Regions from separate parts of the Cupriavidus sp. H18C1 genome, predicted to be linked through region 2. Evidence: predicted binding sites of a transcription regulator. Region 2 holds the regulator's gene; each other region holds the start of a gene.
What was found. The regulator FNR, encoded in region 2, switches genes on or off when oxygen is low (the NO sensors DNR and NnrR bind a similar motif). The targets are predictions, from matches to a motif close to TTGATNNNNATCAA.
Positions count from the first base shown of each region.

Region 1: OJJOAM_RS21745 (DASS family sodium-coupled anion symporter) is a predicted target of FNR. The motif match lies at 791-804, and genes of this name have one in related genera.
Region 3: OJJOAM_RS18880 (OmpW/AlkL family protein) is a predicted target of FNR. The motif match lies at 1,008-1,021, and genes of this name have one in related genera.

Region 1 is NZ_CP186009.1:1,310,781-1,313,038, reverse strand. Features, by position in the region: gene OJJOAM_RS21755 (LysR family transcriptional regulator) at 1-265, shown strand, start outside; gene OJJOAM_RS21750 (RNA recognition motif domain-containing protein) at 397-645, opposite strand; gene OJJOAM_RS21745 (DASS family sodium-coupled anion symporter) at 911-2,258, shown strand, end outside.
Region 2 is NZ_CP186008.1:3,423,709-3,425,966, reverse strand. Features, by position in the region: partial or broken gene OJJOAM_RS15710 (sulfite exporter TauE/SafE family protein) at 1-442, opposite strand, end outside; gene fnr (fumarate/nitrate reduction transcriptional regulator Fnr) at 625-1,272, shown strand; gene OJJOAM_RS15700 (hypothetical protein) at 1,424-1,693, opposite strand; partial or broken gene OJJOAM_RS15695 (lipoprotein transmembrane) at 1,850-2,029, opposite strand; gene ccoG (cytochrome c oxidase accessory protein CcoG) at 2,042-2,258, opposite strand, start outside.
Region 3 is NZ_CP186009.1:679,878-682,135, reverse strand. Features, by position in the region: gene feoB (ferrous iron transporter B) at 1-543, shown strand, start outside; gene OJJOAM_RS18885 (DUF6587 family protein) at 561-917, shown strand; gene OJJOAM_RS18880 (OmpW/AlkL family protein) at 1,146-1,793, shown strand; gene OJJOAM_RS18875 (hypothetical protein) at 1,985-2,258, opposite strand, start outside.

The DNA of each region.
Region 1 (2,258 bases), on a different replicon from region 2:
CATGGAGAGCAACGACGGGGACGTCGTCCATCAATGGTGCCTGGCCGGCAAGGGCATCATGGCGCGGTCGGAGTGGGATGTGGCCGACAGCCTCGCCTCGGGGCGGCTGGTCGCGCTGCTGCCCGGCTACCGGCTGCCGGACGCCGACGTGATGGCGCTGGTGCCGCAATCGCGGGTGGCGTCGACGCGCACGCGGCTGTTCGTCGAGATGTTGCGCAAGGCGCTGGGGCCGCGGCCGCCATGGCGCAGCGAGCGGCGCGGCTGAACCACCGCGGCGCCCGCCGTTCCCACAAGGCGTGTATCGCTGCTCCATCGCCGGGCAGTCGCTGCTCGGTCGCCGCTTGGTCGCCGCTCTGTAGCCGCTCAGTAGCCGCTCAGTCGCCGCTCAGTCGCCGCTCAGTCGCCGCTCTGGTGCGCGACCAGATGCAGCCGCATCACGCCGCCTTCGAAGTATTGCCCGTCGAACTGGCGCAACAGGCCCAGCGCCGCCACAAGGTCCATGTCGAAGTCCACCCATGCCCAGGGCTGCTCCGGGTCGCCGTCGCGCATGATTTCCACCGAGCGCACGGGCGCATAGGGTGCGAACTTCTCGCGCAAACGCTGTTCGGTGATCTCGCGGCGCAGGCCGCGAATCAGCACCTGCATGTCGGTCTCCTGGGGGCATGGCGCGGCGGTCCGCATGCCGCCGAGGCGGGGCACGATATTTGCCGGGCCACGAGACCACTATAGATGTTCGCGGCCGTTCCGGCTGGCAACGCCGGCGATCGCCGCCCGCCATCGCGCATCGCCCTTGATCTGGCGCAAGAACCGTAGCCGCTGCGCTCGACAACCTCGACGAGCGGGGCCGATAATCGACGCACTTCGTGCCGGCGGCCCTGCACGGCCGCTGCCGTCATCCAAGGAAACGGCAATGACTGATCTGCGCAGCAACGCGTCGTCCCCGCCTTCCACGCCGGGCGCACCGGCCGCTCCGGCCGGCGCCGCCAGTCCCGCAACAGCCAGCAGGCGCCCGCCCTGGGGCCTGTTCGTGGCGGTGCTGGTGCTGATCGGCGTGCTGTCGCTGCCGACCCCGGCCGATCTGCCGCTCGCCGGGCACCGGATGCTCGCCATCCTTGCATTCGCGGTAGTCGTCTGGATCAGCGAGGCGGTGTCGTACGAAACCAGCGCGATCATGATCACCTCGCTGATGGCCGCGCTGATCGGCTTCGCGCCCACGGTCGAGGACGCCGGCACGCTGTATGGCACCTCGCGCGCGCTCGGCATGTCGCTGGCGGGCTTCGCCAATACCGCGCTGGCCCTGGTGGCCGCGGCGCTGTTCATCTCCGCGGCGATGACGGTCACCGGACTGGACCGCCGCATCGCCCTGGTCACGCTGTCCGCGATCGGCACCAGCACGCGCCGCATCCTGATCGGCACCATCGCGGTCACCATCGCGCTGTCGCTGGTGGTGCCGAGCGCGACCGCGCGCAGCGCCTGCGTGGTGCCGATCATGATGGGGATCATTGCGGCCTTCGGCGTCGACAAACGTTCCAATATCGCGGCCGGCATCATGATCACGGTGGCACAGGCCACCAGCATCTGGAACGTCGGCATCCAGACCGCCGCCGCACAGAACCTGCTGGCGGTGGGCTTCATGGACAAGCTGCTGGGCGAGCGCGTGACGTGGCTGCAATGGCTGATCGCCGGCGCGCCGTGGGCGCTGATCATGTCGGTGGTGCTGTATCTGCTGGTGCGCCGGCTGCTGCCGCCCGAGACCGAGGCGATTCCCGGCGGCAAGCAGGCCGTGCAGCGCGAACTGTCGGCGCTGGGGCCGATGAGCGGCCCGCAGAAGCGGCTCGCCGCGGTGTCGATCGGCCTGCTGCTGGCGTGGGCCACCGAGGGCAAGCTGCACGGCTTCGATACCGCCACCGTGACTTTCGTCGGCCTCGTGATCCTGATGCTGCCGCGCGTCGGCGTGATGGACTGGAAGACCATGCAGCAACGCACGCCCTGGGGCACGCTGATCGTCTTCGGCGTCGGCATCAGCCTCGGCACCGCGCTGCTGACCACGCAGGCCGGCCAATGGCTCGGCAAGTTCGTGGTGGCGAATTCGGGCCTGGCGACACAAGGCCCGATCGCCGTGTTCGCCATCCTCGCCGCCTTCCTGATCGTGATCCACCTGGGCTTTGCCAGCGCCACGGCGCTGACGGCCGCGATGCTGCCGATCCTGATCTCGGTGCTGCAGACGCTGCCGGGCGATATCGACAAGGTCGGCATCA
Region 2 (2,258 bases):
CGCCCCAACGCGCCCAGGCTGCCGCCAGACGCCGCGCCACGGCGTTCACACCCGGCGCCTTCCCCACCAGTTGCGCGCCGCCCAGCGTCCATAATCCGGCAAGCAGCAGACTGGCACTGCCGGCCGCGAACAGCGCGCGCTGCACGGGCAGATACTGCGCCTTCCACGCGGTCGCGCCCACCGCGCCGAGCAAGGCGCCGAGCATTGCGTACGCACTCAGGCGGCCGGCATGCAGCACCAGCAGTTCGCGGACCCAGGCCGCGCGGCTGCGGTACAACGACACCGGCGCGGCCCGCCTCGCGTCGTCGCCTTCGAGCACCGGCGCGGCCTGCCGCGCGTCGTCGCCTTCGAGCACCAGTGCGATGCCGCCGCACATCGCCGCACAGTGGACGCCGCCCAACAGTGCCAGCAGAAACACGCTCGCCAGTACGCCGATCGCCATCTCACGCTCCCCTCGACGGGATGCCGCACGGTAGAATGCCCGCACGCTTGACGCCCATCGCGATGCCGATGCCAACTCCCTCCTTTCGCGCGGATTCCAATTGCTGAACGCCATCCCCCCTGAACGACCAATCGACCCGCTGCTCCACCTGCTCGCTGGGGCAGCTGTGCCTGCCGATCGGCATGTCGGCGCAGGACGTCGAAAAGATGGACACGCTGGTGCAGGAACGCGTGCGCGTGCGCAAGGGCGAATCGCTCTATCGCCTCGGCGATCCGCTCGACGCGGTCTATGCGATCCGCTTCGGCACGCTGAAGACGCACGTAACGATGGAAGACGGCCGCGCGCAGATCACGGGCTTTCACCTGCCCGGCGAAGTGGTCGGCTTCGATGGGCTGACCGAGATGCGGCATGCGTCGGACGCGACCGCGCTCGAAGACACCGAGGTCTGCGTGGTGCGCTACAACGAGATCCAGACGCTGTCGGCCTCGCTGCCGTCGCTGCAACACCAGTTCATGCGGCTGATGAGCCGGGAGATCACGCAGGACCAGATGATGCTGATCACGCTGGGCTCGATGCGCGCCGAGGAGCGGCTGGCGGGCTTTCTGATCAGCCTGTCCGAGCGCCTGTCGGCGCGCGGCTATTCGCCGTCCGAGTTCGTGCTGCGCATGAGCCGCGAGGAAATCGGCAGCTATCTGGGCCTGAAGCTCGAGACCGTCAGCCGCCTGTTCTCGCGCTTCGCCGAAGCCGGACTGATCCAGATCCGCCAGCGCCACGTCAAGCTGGTCGACATGGACGGCATCCGCCAGCTGCTGGGAAAGACGGCCTGCTGAAGCCCGCGCGGCGATGGCGCTGGCGGTCGCCATTGCCGCCATTGCCCGCTTTGCCCCCGTTGCCAGCTTTGCCCCCGTTGCCAGGTTCGCCCCCGTTGCCAGCTTCGCCCCCATTGCGCGCTTCGCGCGCATCGCCCGCTTCGCCATCGCCCTACTCCAGTTCGTCCGCGGCCGACATCGGCGACGACATCGGCGCCAGGATCGACGCCGGCAGCATGCACAGCGTCAGCGCGCTGGACAGCGCGCACACCGCCCACGCGACGCCGAAGCCGATCGTGTAGATCGCACCGTGCGACAGCTCGAGCGGCCGTCCGAAGACGCGCAACTCGCTCGGATCGATCAGCGAGAACACCAGCACGAACGCCACGGCCGCGCCGACGAAGGCGGGCCACAGCACCCACATCAGCCAGCGCGCCTTCATGGCCGCGCCACCGCGTGGGAATTCACTGCGTCGCGCGCGTGCCGCGTGGCGACCGTCGGTGCAGCCGCCGTTGCAGCCTCCGTTGCAGCCGCCGTTGCAGCCGCGGTTGCAGGCCCCAGTGCAGCCGCCATCGCTTCCGCCGACGTCACCGCCCCCCGCCGACGTCGCCGCCTGCCGGATCACCAGCCCCTGACGCACCACGCCGTCGACGATGGGTCGATCCGCATGGTGCATCGCGACCCAGATCGTCACCGCGCAGCCCATCATCGCCATCGCCGGGCCGCTGATTAGCAGCCACGGCCACGGTTCCTTCCACCACGGTTTGCATTGGGACATGTCGATGCCTCGTCAAGGTTGGTCCGGAACGATGAAACGGGTGGACTGCCGCACCTGCACGCTGCCGTTGCCCGTGCCCGTGTCCGTGCCCGTGCCGGCCTCGGCCCGGGCACCGTTGACCACGATGTCGACCACATGGGTGCCCGGCGCCGCCTGCTCCAGCGGCACGCGCAGCCGCAGCGGCAGCAGCCGGTTGGAGGTCGGCGCCAGATGGCCGGCACCGCGCTCG
Region 3 (2,258 bases), on a different replicon from region 2:
ATTCCGAATCCGCGCGATGTGGCGATCGGCCTGTGGGAACGCGCCCGCATCTTCCTGTCGCGCGTCGGCAAGGTAATCCTGACGCTGACGGTGCTGCTGTGGTTCCTGGCCACCTTCCCGTCCCCGCCCGAAGGCGCGACGCTGCCGCCGATCGACTACAGCTTCGCCGGCATGATCGGCCACGCGCTGGAGAAGGTATTCGCGCCGGTCGGCTTCAACTGGCAGATCTGTATCGCGCTGGTGCCGGGCCTGGCCGCGCGCGAGGTCGCGGTCGGCGCGCTGGCGACCGTCTATGCTCTGTCCGGCAGCGAGGACACGGTGGCGGCGCAGCTCGCGCCGATGATCGCCGCGCAATGGTCGCTGGCCACCGCGCTGGCGCTGCTGGCGTGGTTCGTGTTCGCGCCGCAGTGCATCTCGACGCTGGCCGTGATCCGCCGCGAGACCAACTCGTGGAAGGTGATGGCCGCCTCCACGCTCTATCTCGCGGGCCTGGGCTATCTGGCGGCGTTCGTCACCTATCGCGTGGCGCTGCTGTTCAGCTGAGGCAGCCGGAAGCCATCATGTCGCTCTATCACGTCATCGAATCCGTGCTGGTGCCGCTGATCGTGCTGGCATGCGCGCTGTCGGTGGCGGCACGCTACATGCCGCGCACGCGCGAGCGGGCCAAGGCCGCGCTGGCCGCCAGCCTTGGCGGCGCGCAAGCGCGCGGATGGCGCGCGCGGCTGGTGGCGCGGCTGGCGCCGCAGGCGCCGGCGGCGGGCTGCGCCACCGGCTGCGACAGCGGCGGGTGCAACAGCTGCGACAGCAATACGTCGGGCAATCTGTCGGGCAACGCTGCGGGCAACGCGTCCACCCCCGCCCCGGCCGCGCAGGAGAAGCCGATCCGCATCGTGCGCAAGCCGCAGGGCAAGGGCTAGGGGCAGGTACACGACAGCGCGCGGTAGTACGTCGTAGCAGCACCCCGCAGACGCACGCCATAGAAGAGAGGGCCAGCTTTTGCTGGCCCTTTGCTTTAGGTCAAACGGGTCCGCAAGCAGCAAGGGCACACTCGGCATGGGGTCTTTCCCAGTCCTGTCGATCACAACATGAGCCCGATGCAATCTCCTCGTACCCGATTGGCAACGGTCGCCGCGGCGGCCGTCATGATGGCCTTCCCGCCGCTGCACGCCATCGCGGCCGACGCTGCCACCAACACGGCAACCGGCGCCGCAGCTGGGACCGCGGCCGGTACCGCGGCCGGCACCGAGCCCGAAGGCAACTGGATGGTCCGCCTGCGCGGCACCTATCTCGACTTTGCGCAGAAGTCCGACCCCGTCGGCGGCGCGGGCGCCTCGGACCGCATCGGCGTCAACAACAAGTGGATCCCCGAGCTGGATGTCACCTATTTCTTCACGCCGCACATTGCCGCGGAACTGGTGCTGACCGTTCCGCAGAAGCACGACGTCCATCTCGACGGCAACTGGATCGGGACGTTCAAGCATCTGCCGCCGACGCTGCTGGTGCAGTACCACTTCCTGCCGCATGCCACCATCCGGCCGTATGTCGGCGCGGGGCTGAACTTCACGCGGATCTGGGGCGCGGATCTCGCCGGCAATACGCTGTCGCTGGACCGCTGGAGCATCGCGCCCGCGCTGCAGATCGGCATGGACTACCGGCTGACGCGCCACTGGTACCTGAATGCGGACATCAAGAAGGTGTGGCTCTCCAGCGATGTGAAGGCGGCCGGCGCCAAGGTGTCGGAGGTCAAGCTGGACCCGTGGCTGTTCAGCGTCGGCGTGGGATATCGGTTCTGAGGGCCGGTCTTATTGGCACGCAGAAACAGGTACGCTCGTCTCTCGCTGCCGCTGTTGCGGACCGATAAAACGCCCCCAGGGCTCGTCGCCATGGGGGCGTTTCGGATCGCACGGCACGGCGCGCCAGCCGCGCGCCAGCCGCGCGCCAAATGCCCGCCAAATGCCCGCCAACCGCGCGCCAACTGCTCGCCCTAGATCGCAGTGCCCGCAATCGTCACCGACAACCGTTGCCCGGTCTTCCTGACGCTGCAGCTCGCGGTCAGCGAGAAGTCGCCCGGCGTCAACGGCGTCACGCCGACCTGGCCCGGATGCGTGGCCGGGGTCACGGCGATATTGCCGGCCTGCTGCCAGTCCCACGCCTCGCATTCGAGGAAGGTCAGCGCGTTGCCGCGATGCCTGACGGTCGCGGTGACCGGGATCGGCAGCGGCGGCATCGTCGCGATGCGCAGCGGTTGCGGACCGTCG